DNA from 3 places in the Rhizobium sp. RHZ02 genome. Region 1 is predicted to be linked to each of the others. Evidence: predicted binding sites of a transcription regulator. Region 1 holds the regulator's gene; each other region holds the start of a gene.
The links. Region 1 encodes LexA, which represses DNA repair genes until DNA is damaged. Its sites were predicted from a motif close to TGTTCNNNNTGTGTTCNG; they were not measured.
Positions count from the first base shown of each region.

Region 2: IB244_RS15005 (ribonuclease T2 family protein) is a predicted target of LexA. The motif match lies at 2,033-2,050, and genes of this name have one in related genera.
Region 3: IB244_RS15305 (ATP-dependent helicase) is a predicted target of LexA. The motif match lies at 1,963-1,980, and genes of this name have one in related genera.

Region 1 is NZ_JACUZX010000030.1:48,283-52,429, forward strand. It holds gene IB244_RS27530 (methyl-accepting chemotaxis protein) at 1-84, shown strand, start outside; gene kdsA (3-deoxy-8-phosphooctulonate synthase) at 105-950, opposite strand; gene IB244_RS27540 (VOC family protein) at 947-1,831, opposite strand; gene lexA (transcriptional repressor LexA) at 2,031-2,747, shown strand; gene IB244_RS27550 (hypothetical protein) at 2,728-3,135, opposite strand; gene IB244_RS27555 (hypothetical protein) at 3,202-3,462, opposite strand; gene IB244_RS27560 (ComEC/Rec2 family competence protein) at 3,453-3,809, opposite strand.
Region 2 is NZ_JACUZX010000008.1:124,799-128,945, forward strand. It holds gene IB244_RS14995 (DMT family transporter) at 3-959, opposite strand; gene IB244_RS15000 (alpha/beta hydrolase) at 976-1,905, opposite strand; gene IB244_RS15005 (ribonuclease T2 family protein) at 2,064-2,798, shown strand; gene ettA (energy-dependent translational throttle protein EttA) at 3,008-4,147, shown strand, end outside.
Region 3 is NZ_JACUZX010000008.1:192,097-196,243, reverse strand. It holds gene IB244_RS15315 (efflux RND transporter permease subunit) at 1-452, opposite strand, end outside; gene IB244_RS15310 (efflux RND transporter periplasmic adaptor subunit) at 449-1,615, opposite strand; gene IB244_RS15305 (ATP-dependent helicase) at 2,023-4,147, shown strand, end outside.

The DNA.
Region 1 (4,147 bases):
CTCTCCCGCTTCGCTCTCGAAGGCACGGAGAGGACGGCAGGATCGGCATATCCCACAAAGACGAGGTTGGCGCTCGCCGGTTGACGGCGTGCACGTCCATCCATTTATCCCGCCTTGGCAATCGCATCGAAGGCCAGCAGCTTTTCGAGAAGCCGCGGCATATCCCGCAGATAGACCATGTTGGGACCATCCGAAGGCGCATTGTCAGGATCTTCGTGGGTTTCCACGAATACGCCAGCGACGCCGACGGCGACCGCCGCACGCGCGAGCGTCTCCACGAACTCGCGCTGCCCTCCGCTCGAACCGCCCTGCCCGCCCGGCTGCTGGACCGAATGCGTGGCGTCGAAGACCACGGGGGCGCCCATCGCCGCCATGATAGGCAGCGATCGCATGTCGGAGACCAGCGTATTGTAGCCGAAGGAAGCACCGCGTTCGCAAAGCAAGATGTTCGGATTTCCGCTCGAATTCAGCTTGTTGAGGACGTTCTTCATGTCCCAGGGCGCGAGGAACTGCCCCTTCTTGACGTTGATGACGCGGCCGGTCTTGGCGGCGGCAACGAGCAGGTCGGTCTGACGGCTGAGGAAAGCTGGGATCTGCAGGATGTCGACGACGGTGGACACCTCGGCACACTGCTCTTCGGTATGAATGTCGGTCAGGACAGGAAAGCCGTATTCCCTCTTGAGATCGGCGAACACTTCAAGCGCCGTTTCGAGGCCGATACCGCGCTGCGCTGACAGCGACGTCCGGTTCGCCTTGTCAAAGGAGGACTTGTAGACGAGGCCGAGACCAAGCTTGTCGCAGAGTTCCTTCAGCACACCGGCGACCATGAAGGCATGCTCGCGGCTCTCCATCTGACAAGGCCCGGCAATCAGCGACAGCTTGCCGGAATTCGAAAAGGTGACGCGGCCGGCGCCTTCGCCGACCACGACTTCGGAATTTGTCTGGCTCATCGTTTCTCCTCGAAGGCGAAGAGAGCGCCCTGTCCGGGCGCGGCCTTCACCAGAATTCGATTGTTCTTGCGCGTATAGGTCATCCCGTTAGCAGCCAATTGCGCTTCTGTCACGGCGAGATCGCCTACTTTGAAAACGATGGCAACACCACGCAGACCGCGATCGTCGGAAGGCGCAGGGATGTCGAAGTAGGCGTCCAGTCCATCCGGGGAGAGAACACTCACTCTGGCATTCGGAGTTGTCACACTCACACCGAAGGCCTCATTGGTCGTTCCCAAGCTGTGGGCGGCGGCGCGCAGGAATGGTCCAAACGCCTTGGGGTCGGGTGCCCCAAGCACGATCTCTGCGATCCCAACCACCCCATTTGCATGCACTTGCAGGGCTTTCCGGTCGGCTGGCAGCGGGTTGACACGTTGGCATGTGAAGAAAAAGAAATCTGGAGCGCGCAGGTCAACTGCAAAGGCGAGCTTAAATGCAGCCGTCACCTCCGAGCCATCGGGCATCTTCATCGGCCGCTCGAACTGCAGCATCTCGCCGCCATTGATCTTTTCGGACAGAAACCGGGCATGGTCGCGATCGGCATCCGCCGTCGCAAAGACCACGGCAGACAGCCCATCGTCTCCACATCGGAATCGAAAGGCACGGTCCCGCGCGGTGAAGACATTGCCTTTCTGCGCCGAAGCTTCATGCAGTTCGGCATTGGCGACCCCGAGAGGCTCCAGATAAGTTTCGTCGGCGAAGAATATGCAGGCATTCTCGGTCCCAAACGGGTGCCGGGCGTCGGGCGCGACGGTGAATCCCAGCTTTCCGAGACGCTCGCGCGAGAGCCTGATATTTGGAACCGGCAGCACGATGTGGTCCAGCGGATGTGCTTCGCTCATGGCAACTTCTCCGGAATTTGCGAAGATGTGCGCCGGGCAACAGGACAATGCAACCCCCTTCTACGCTTTCGGTCAAATGAGACGCAAAAACTCAGCAAGTTGCAGGCAAGATTTACGAAAATTTAGGTACTTGCGGAACACATATGGAACATATAGTGTCTGTTCTGGCTTTGTTTCACGACTCTGGGGTTCAACTTCGATGCTGACGCGCAAGCAACAGGAGCTTCTTCTCTTCATTCACGAGCGAATGAAGGAGTCCGGTGTCCCCCCTTCTTTTGATGAAATGAAGGATGCCTTGGACCTCGCGTCGAAGTCAGGCATCCACCGCCTGATTACCGCGCTGGAGGAACGGGGCTTCATTCGCCGACTGCCGAATCGAGCCCGCGCTCTGGAAGTCATCAAACTGCCCGAGGCATATAACCCGAGCCTGCAGCCCCGCCGCGGTTTTTCGCCGAGCGTTATCGAAGGCAGCCTCGGCAAACCACAGCCAGTTGTGGCGCCGAAGCCAGCGCCGCAGGCTGACAACGGCGGTCCTGCCTCTGTACCGGTCATGGGACGGATTGCTGCCGGCGTACCGATTTCGGCAATTCAGAACAATACCCATGACATCACGGTTCCGGCGGACATGCTTGGCCCAGGCGAGCACTATGCGCTTGAGGTCAAGGGCGACTCGATGATCGAGGCCGGCATCTTTGATGGCGACACGGTAATCATCCGCAACGGCAGCACCGCCAATGCCGGCGACATCGTTGTTGCGCTTGTCGATGATGAGGAAGCGACGCTCAAGCGCTTCCGCCGGAAAGGCGCCTCCATCGCACTTGAGGCGGCAAACCCGGCTTACGAGACGCGCATTTTCGGGCCTGACCGTGTCAAGGTCCAGGGCAAGCTTGTCGGCCTCATTCGCCGCTATCATTGAAGGCAAGCGGCTCGCCGTCAAAGGTGCCGCTTCGCCAATTATACGCCCGATGGCGGATCCAAGGGCGGTCGGGCCTCGTATAGGCCGTCGTGACGACGGAGCTACCTTGATCGTCGATCCTTACCTCAGCGGCACCAAAGCGACGCAAGGTTTCGCCGGTGAACAAAAGTGCGCCCGACCGGCACCCCGTCGTGCGGAGGCGAGCGGGTGTCACGACGATATCGGCCGTATCGCAGGCAGCGCCGAAGTAAGCGGGATTTTCGACGATCGTCACGACGTAGCCGCTATCGTGCGTGGCTGTGCACCAGGCGCCTTTCAGGCATACAAATCGGTTCTCAGCGCTCGTCGCAGCCTGACGTAACGCATCGCGGGCATTGCGCAATTCCACGGCAGATAACCTCTCCGATCTGCCTTGACTGTCCCGCCGCCTGATAGCGTTGACACCCTCCAACAATTACGTTGGTTGATCTAGCTCCGCGGCGAGCGCCATTCGCCATTGGTCGAAAATGAAGTCAGGCGGATGCGGCCGGTTCGGTGCAAGGACTTGTCCTCTCACAATCGCGACGAGATTGCCGTCTTCGGCAATGACCATGTCGGGCGGCGGCTCGCTCGGCGCAACCACAACAAGCACTGTTGCCAGCCCCGCAATGCCAGCGCCGAGGTAGCGGATCTTGGTGCGCAGAAGGGCAAGTAAGAGGAACCCTGCTACCGCCACAGGAAAATACCAACCCGGCAATCTGCCGATATCGATATTGCCGCCCAGGTCGAGACCATCTGGGCAATGGCGATCACGATGTCGAGCCCGAAACCGGCAATTTTCCATGGAATGACGTCGAGGCCAAAAGGTGTCAGCAGCATAGCGAGCATGCCCATCGGCATCACCACGAAAGAGACCACCGGCATGGCCATGAGATTTGCCGGCAGACCATAAGCGCTGAGCCGGTGGAAGTGCTCGACGGCGAAAAGCGCGGTCGAGAAGCCGCCGATCATCGCGGTCAGCAGGATGCCACCAAAGAAGCATATGATGAAAACGACGGGCGTTACTGCGGCGACCTGCAGCAAGGGATGTTCGTGCGGCGGCCTTCTTGACCAGATCGCGTAAACCGGCGACGAGGGCAAGCGTCGCCGCAAACGACATCCGGAGCTCGGCCGGGGGCACTTCCAAGCACGAACCAGAGGATCGCGCCCGCCCCAGCGAAGACGGACGAAACCAGGAAGAACCGCGCATGCTCTATCTCCGTTGCCACGGCGAGACGAAGCCACACGGTACAACGATCCGACGCAGTCCTTATCCGTGTCGGCCACGGCACGAAGGATTGCGTCTGGAAAGTTAGCGGAGGTTCCGCAGGAACTCGTGGCACGAGAAAAGAAGGCTGTGGCGCGCGCCCAAACGCGTCCGC
Region 2 (4,147 bases), on a different contig from region 1:
GATCAGGGCGCCAGGGCCGATTGAGGTGTATCGGATACGGGCTTCGATGCAAAGCGGCGCTCGCGCCAGATGATGTACAAGCCCGATGCGATAATGATCAGGATACCGACCCACTTGAGCGCATCCGGAAAGTCATCGAATACGAGCCAGGCGAAAAAGGTCGCCGACACGATCTCGAAATACTGCAGTGGTGCCAAAATGGAGGCAGGTGCTGCACGATAGGCATAGACGCCGAAGATGCCGGCAATGGCCGCCGTGACACCGACGCCGACCAGATAGAAGTAGCCCCGGCCATCCGGCATCACCGCGTCGAAGATGTCGGAACCTGTGCCGCTGCCAAAGGCAAGCAGGATCGCGCAGAACAGCAGACCCCAGATGCCCATCTGAAGCTGCATCGCCCACGGATCTTCTCGGTGCGAAAGCACGCGGGTCATCAAGGCGAAGATGGCGATGCAGAAAGCGCTGACGACGGGCAGAAGCGCGACGTAGCCGACCTCTTGAAAGCTCGGCTGGATAATCAGCATCGCGCCGAAGAAGCCGACGCCGCAGGCAATGTAGCGGCGCCAGCCGATCGTCTCCTTGAGGAAGATACTGCTCAGGATCGTCAATATGATCGGCTCGACGAAGAAAATCGCGATGGCGTCAGCAACCGGCATGAACTTCAGCGTCGTAACAAAGGAGACCATGGAAATGGTAATGATGGCGCCTCGGATGGCGTGAAAGATATTGGCTCGCCAGGAGAAGGTCTTCCAGCTTCCTCGCCAGACAACGATCGGTAACATGCAGAGAGCCTGCACCACAAAGCGGGCGGCGGTGATTTCCGCTGCAGGAATCGTAGCGATCGCGAGCTTGGAAAAGATGTCGATGATCGGGGACACCAGCACCGACAGGAACATCAGGAGAATGCCGGTCGAAACCTCCGAAGCGGAGGCAGAACGGGACGAAATGCCATTGCTCATCGCGAAACCCTTCAGTTCAGGATCTTGCGATCGCTTCGTCGCACCAGTCGGCGAATGCGGCGATGGCCGCGTCCGCTCCAATTTCATTCAGCGTTTCGTGGCGCATGTCCTGATATATCTGTGTCCTGATACGGGAGAAGCCGTGAGCTTTCAAATGCTTTGACAGCCAGATCACCGCTTTTCCGTTATCTGTTGCCGGATCCTGTCCGCCACCGACAAGGTGGATCGGCGTGTGCTTCGGCAGCCGGTCCAGTTGCGCCTCTTGTGGTGCGCGAAACGTCATCTCGAAAATATCGAGCCAGAGCGACACGGAAGCATCGAAGCCACACAGAGGGTCAGCAATGTATTTGTCGACCTCAACAGGATCGCGGCTTAGCCAGTCGAACTCGGTTTGACGGTTGGCAATGGACTTCCCCCAGGTGCCGAAGGTGAGCTTCGGTAGGATGCCGCTTGGAACATCGGAGCCCTTAAGGGCTCGTTCTGCCAACAGGACCGCCTGGGCGGCCCGTCCCGATAGGCCCGGGTTGAAATTCGAATTCCAGACGGCAATGGCGTCATATTTCTCCGGATAGGTGATCGCCGCGTTGAGCGCGATGAGCCCGCCCATCGAGTGCCCGAAGAGGATGACGGGGAGGCCGGGATATTGCTTTACGGCAAGCTCGCGGACAGAGCCGACATCGTCGATAACCTGTCGCATGCCGTTGCGGCGGGAAAAACGCCCGATTGGCGCATCCGGGCCAGTCGTTTCGCCGTGCCCACGGTGATCGAAGGCGAACACATGGTAGCCGCGGGCTGCCATCGCTGCCGCAAAACGGGAGTAACGTCTGGAATGCTCGGCCAGCCCATGAGACACAAGGAGAATTCCGCGTGCCTCGGATTGCGCCGGCTCATGATGAAAGGCGAGTGAAGCGTCCGCCGTTTCAAGGCGTTGCGTTTCTGCGAACATCATATCCTCCCGTTGCCGGGAGAAGACCAGATCGGCCGTGAAAAGCAACACGCCCAGATATTTATGCCAAGGGATTTTTCGTACCCTACGGATTGAGGGTTGTGAAAACAAACGCGGCGTGATTTCCTGTTCATGAATTGTTCTTTGTGGGGGTGAGAATGAGCAATCCATTTCTGCGCATGGCTGTAGTCTTGATAGGAATTGCGGCCGCTGGCGTTGCGGGAGCCCAGGACGGCGGCGGAAGGACGCGCTTCATTCTGGCGGCCAGCTGGCAACCCGCGTTCTGTGAAACCAACCAGCGCAAGCCGGAATGCCGCAGCCAGACCAGGGAGAGGTTTGACGCGACCAATTTTTCGCTGCACGGGCTCTGGCCGATGCGGAAGGACTATTGCGACGTCTCTGGTACCCTGCGGAGCGCCGACAAGGACGGCGAGTGGGGGAGGCTGCCTGAGGTAGAGCTTTCGGCGGAGACCAAGACAGCCCTCGATAAGGCGATGCCCGGTACGCAATCCGGCCTGGAGCGGCATGAGTGGACCAAGCACGGCACCTGCACGAAGATGAGCGCCGACGACTATTTCAGCGCGTCGGTTCGGTTGATCAACGAGCTGAACGCCTCGGCAGTCCGCGATCTGTTCGCGACCAATATCGGCAAGCCACTGACGGCGGAGGCGATCAAGGCGGCTTTCGACAAGAGCTTCGGCCCCGGTGCCGGCGATCGCGTCAAGATGAGCTGCCGACGGGCCAGCGGAGGCCGCGTTATCAGCGAACTTACTATCGGGCTGTCGGAGGGCGCGACATCGAACGAGCAAGCAAGCCTTCGTGACCTTATCCAGGGGGCAGGGCGGACGTCGTTCGGCTGCAATGAGGGCGTCGTGGACGCTGCAGGGTTCTGAGACTGCCTCTCATCGAAAACGAGCCTTCGTCCGTCCACGCGCCGCGACTAGCTGCGCCTTGATCATGCGACGCTACGGTAGAGGAGCGTGCCGAGTTCGGCTATGAATGCTGCAAAAGCCTCTGGTTTTTGGCCGCCGCGCGTTGCTCCTTGGCCCCAATTCGCCTAAATAGCGGCAAAACTCAAATTCCCGCGCGGAGCGAATTATCTATGGCACGTCAGTTCATCTACCATATGGCCGGCCTCAACAAGGCGTACGGCAACAAGAAGGTGTTGGAAAATATCCACCTTTCTTTCTATCCGGATGCCAAGATCGGTATCCTCGGCCCGAACGGTGCTGGTAAGTCGACCGTTCTGCGCATCATGGCAGGCCTCGACAAGGAATATACCGGCGAGGCGTGGCTCGCCGAAGGCGCTACCCTTGGCTACCTCGCGCAGGAGCCGCAACTCGATGCGTCGAAGACGGTCCTTGAGAACGTCATGGAAGGCGTTGCGCCGAAGAAGGCGATCCTCGATCGCTACAACGAGTTGATGATGAACTATTCCGACGAGACCGCGGAAGAGGGCGCCAAGCTCCAGGACGTCATTGACAGCCAGAATCTCTGGGACCTTGAAAGCCAGGTCGAAATGGCCATGGACGCGCTGCGCTGCCCGCCAGGCGACTCTTCGGTCGAGAAGCTCTCCGGCGGCGAAAAGCGCCGCGTGGCGCTCTGCCGCCTGTTGTTGGCGCAGCCCGACCTGCTGCTGCTCGACGAACCAACCAACCACCTCGACGCCGAGACGATTGCCTGGCTTGAAAAACATTTGCGCCAATACCCCGGCTCGGTCCTGATGATCACCCACGATCGCTACTTCCTCGACAACGTCACGGGCTGGATCCTCGAACTCGACCGTGGTCGCGGTATCCCCTACGAGGGCAACTACTCCGCCTATCTTCAATCGAAGGCCAAGCGCATGCAGCAGGAGGGCCGCGAAGAGGCCTCCCGCCAGAAGGCGATCAGCCGCGAGCAGGAATGGATGGCCGCCAGCCCGAAGGCCCGCCAGGCAAAGTCCAAGGCGCGTATCCGTGCCTATGACGAGTTGGTCGCGGCGGCAGAGGCCCGTCGCCCCGGCGATGCGCAGATCGTCATCCCGGTCGGCGAGCGCCTTGGCCAGGTGGTCATCGAAGCCGAGAACCTCACCAAGGGCTACGGCGATACCGTGCTCATCGAGAACCTCACCTTCAAGCTGCCGCCCGGCGGTATCGTCGGCGTCATCGGTCCGAACGGCGCCGGCAAGACGACGCTGTTCCGTATGATCACGGACCAGGAAAAGCCCGATAGCGGCGAGATCCGTATCGGCGAGACCGTT
Region 3 (4,147 bases), on a different contig from region 1:
GGCTGAGAGTCGGAATCCGCCTTGACGATCTGCGGCGCATCCGCCTCTTCGGGAAGACGGTCGGCAATACGGCCGATGGCATCTCGCACGTCGTTTGCCGCTACCGCGAGATCGACGGAGTCAGAGAATTCGAGCGTCACCCGGCTCTGGCCGAACTGAGAACTGGAGGAAATGGATTTGAGGCCGCTGACGCGTGCGGCAGCGCCCTCGATCACCTTCGTCAGTTCCTGGTCGATAGTCTGTGGCGAGGCACCGTCGAAAGTCGTGCGCACCGTCACCACGGGTCGGTCGACATCGGGCAGTTCGCGCACTTCGATCCCGGCATAGGCTGCAAGGCCGGCAACGATCATCAGGGCGTTGAAGACAAGCGCAAGGATCGGGCGCCTGACAAACAGCGCGGTGAAGGTCTGTTTGCCGGAAGCCGGCTTCTCCTGCATCTCGGTCACGGTCATTGCGTGACTGGCTCCGAATTCGACGCCACTTCGCCGGCCACCCGTACCGCGCCACCTTCACGGACACGCTGCAGCCCTTCGGTGACGATTGCATCGCCATCGTCCAGATCGGCCTTGACGAGAATATAGTCGGGATTGCGCTGCACGATGCTGACACGCACCTTGCCGGACTTGCGGTCGACGACCTGCCAGACGAACGCGCCTTGCGAATCCCACTGGACTGAGAGCGGATCGACCGCGGGATACTGGTCGCCGCCAAACCGCATCCCGACATTGAACGACATGCCGGCGCGCAGTTCGTCCGATGCGTTGTCGATCCGGGCCCGCACGCGCATTGTCCGGCTGGCGGCGTCAATGCGGTTGTCGATTGCCTCGACCGCGCCCGAGAATACCCGACCTGGCCGTGCCACCGACGTTGCCTCCACGGGCTGGCCGACCGTGATCGTGTTGGCGAAGCGTTCCGGCACCCAGTAGTCGACCAGGATTTCGGTCCGGTCGTCGAGGGTCGCGACCGGTGTCGTCGTCGAAACGTTGTCGCCGACGTTGACCGGGATGATGCCGACAATGCCATCGATCGGCGCGACAATGCTGCGACGCTCGAGATTGAGTTCGGCGGCCTGCAGTTGAAGGCGTGCGCCTTGCTCGGCGATTTCGGCATCGAAGACATCCATGCGCGACACGCTGGATTTGATGTTGTGGTAGAGGCTGGATTTCTCGACGGCGCTTTTCAGCGCCACATCGGCCTGACCGCGAGCGATGACCTGCTCTTCGCTGTCTAGCTTTGCAAGCACCTGCCCCTTGGTGATCCTGTCGCCCGACTTGATCAGGATCTCGCGAATTGTCCCGCTTGCCTGCGGCATCACCACCACGGAGCGGATGGCGTCGCCCGTGCCGATGGCACTCAGCCGATCATTGACGACACCACGAACGACGGCCTGCGTGGCGACCAGAACGGGCGCGTTTGCTCCGCCGCTGCGACGTCTCGATTGCCCTTCCTCGCTCCCCACCGGCTTCGGTACAGCCTCACCGGGCGCCAGCTTTGAAACCTCTGAAAAGCCGGCCTTCCGTAGCGTCTCGCCAGCCCCTGGCACGAAGAAAACCCATCCAGCAAAGCCGGCCGCAATCACGACAAGGCAAACTATAAACTGCTTCCAAAATGGCATTCACGTCTCCAGAGGGACTCGAGGCTAGTCCAGGGTCTATCGAAAGAGGCGTTCGCAGGACAAATTGCCGCGCGTCTGCGACAATATTGTCTCTTTGCCGATCACCAGCAAGCGAATTGGTCCGGCATTACTGAATTGTAATTCAAGACTGAGTTACTGTCAGGCAACTCTCGACCGCCGCCTGCCGTGTTGTAGAATTTCATCGTCAACGTCAAATGACGGTTTTGTTTTCTGAGTTTTATTGACGATGTTTGCGCGCGACCGAGCCCGCCCTTACAGCGCACTGGGCAATTCCCGGGCAGGCCTGCTCGAATGCACTGCATAAGCTGAGGACAGCGGGTGCGGGGCGGAATGAAAGCAGAACATCTTTTCTGGTCTTTCGATCCCGAATCACTACATTACGCGCCATGAGCAATAGTTTCGACGATATCCCCTTCTTCGATGAAGAGCCGGGCGAGCCGCCGCGCAAGCAGCCGACCCCTGCCGCTCCAGCCGCCGGAGGGCTCGCCGCCCGTGCCATGGCAGCTCGCGATGGCGGCAGGCGCCCCGATTATCTTTCCGGCCTGAACCCTGAACAGACCGAAGCCGTCGAGACACTGGAAGGCCCCGTACTCGTGCTCGCCGGTGCGGGCACCGGCAAGACGCGCGTGTTGACGACGCGCATCGCCCATATCCTGAACACTGGACGCGCTTTCCCCTCGCAGATCCTTGCCGTGACCTTCACCAACAAGGCCGCCCGCGAGATGAAGGAACGTATTGCCGTGCTCGTCGGCGGCGCCGTCGAGGGCATGCCCTGGCTCGGCACCTTTCACTCGATCGGCGTCAAGCTTCTGCGCCGCCATGCCGAACTCGTAAACCTGCGCTCCGACTTCACGATCCTCGACACCGATGATGTCGTCCGGCTGATCAAGCAGCTGATCCAGGCGGAAGGCCTCGATGACAAGCGCTGGCCTGCCAAGCAGTTCGCCGGAATGATCGATGGCTGGAAGAACAAGGGCCTCGGCCCTGGCGACATTCCCGAGGGCGACGCCCGCGCCTTTGCCAACGGCAAGGGCCGCGAACTCTACTTTGCCTATCAGCAACGGCTCTCGACGCTGAACGCCTGCGATTTCGGCGATCTCCTGATGCACCCGATCGCGATCTTCCGGAAAAACCCGGATCTTCTCAAGGAGTATCACGGCCGCTTCCGCTACATCCTTGTCGACGAGTATCAGGACACCAACACAGCCCAGTACATGTGGTTGCGGCTGCTTGCCCAGCGCCCGAAGGGCGAGCCGCAGAACGTCTGCTGCGTCGGCGACGACGACCAGTCGATCTATGGCTGGCGCGGTGCCGAGGTGGACAACATCCTCCGCTTCGAGAAGGACTTCCCGGGCGCCAAGGTCATCAAGCTGGAGCGCAACTATCGTTCGACGGCGCATATCCTTGGCGCCGCCGGCCACCTGATCGCTCACAATGAAGGCCGCCTCGGCAAGACGCTTTTCACCGACCGCAGCGACCCCGATGACATCAAGGTCCAGGTGCACGCATCCTGGGATTCAGAGGTGGAAGCCAGGGAAATCGGCGAGGAGATCGAGCAACTTCAACGCGGCGGCGCCAATGGAAAGCGGCATTTGCTCAACGACATGGCGATCCTCGTGCGCGCCTCATTCCAGATGCGCGAGTTCGAAGACCGCTTCGTGACGCTCGGCCTCAACTACCGAGTCATCGGCGGCCCGCGCTTCTACGAGCGCCTCGAAATCCGCGATGCCATGGCCTACTTCCGCCTCGTCGCCCAGCCTGCCGACGACCTCGCCTTCGAGCGCATCATCAACACCCCGAAGCGCGGTCTTGGCGATACGACGGTGCGCGCCCTCCACGATTATGCCCGCGCCCGCGACATTCCGATGCTGGCCGCAGCCGCCGACATGATCGAAACCGACGAGCTGAAGCCGAAGGCGCGCAAAGCTCTCTTCGACGTCGTCCAATCATTCCGCCGCTGGCAGGAAATGCTGGAAAACACCCAGCACACTGAGCTTGCCGAGCAGATCCTTGAAGAGTCGGGTTACACCGACATGTGGAAGAACGATAAGTCGGCGGACGCGCCGACCCGCCTCGAAAACCTGAAGGAACTCATTCGCTCGATGGAGAGCTTCGAGTCGATGCGTGGTTTCCTCGAGCACGTCGCGCTTGTCATGGACGCCGAGCAGAACGAAAACCTCGACGCCGTCTCGATCATGACGTTGCATTCCGCCAAGGGCCTGGAGTTCGATACCGTCTTCCTGCCGGGCTGGGAGGAAGGCCTGTTCCCGCACCAACGTTCACTGGACGAAAGCGGCCGCGCCGGCCTCGAGGAAGAACGCCGCCTTGCCTATGTCGGCATCACCCGCGCCAAGCGCCGCTGCCACATCTGGTTCGTCTCCAACCGGCGCATCCACGGTCTCTGGCAGTCGACCATCCCTTCGCGGTTCCTCGACGAACTGCCGGAAATGCATGTCGAGGTGGCGGAAGCCGAGCAGAGCTACGGCGGCTATGGTCGCGGTGGCTACGGCC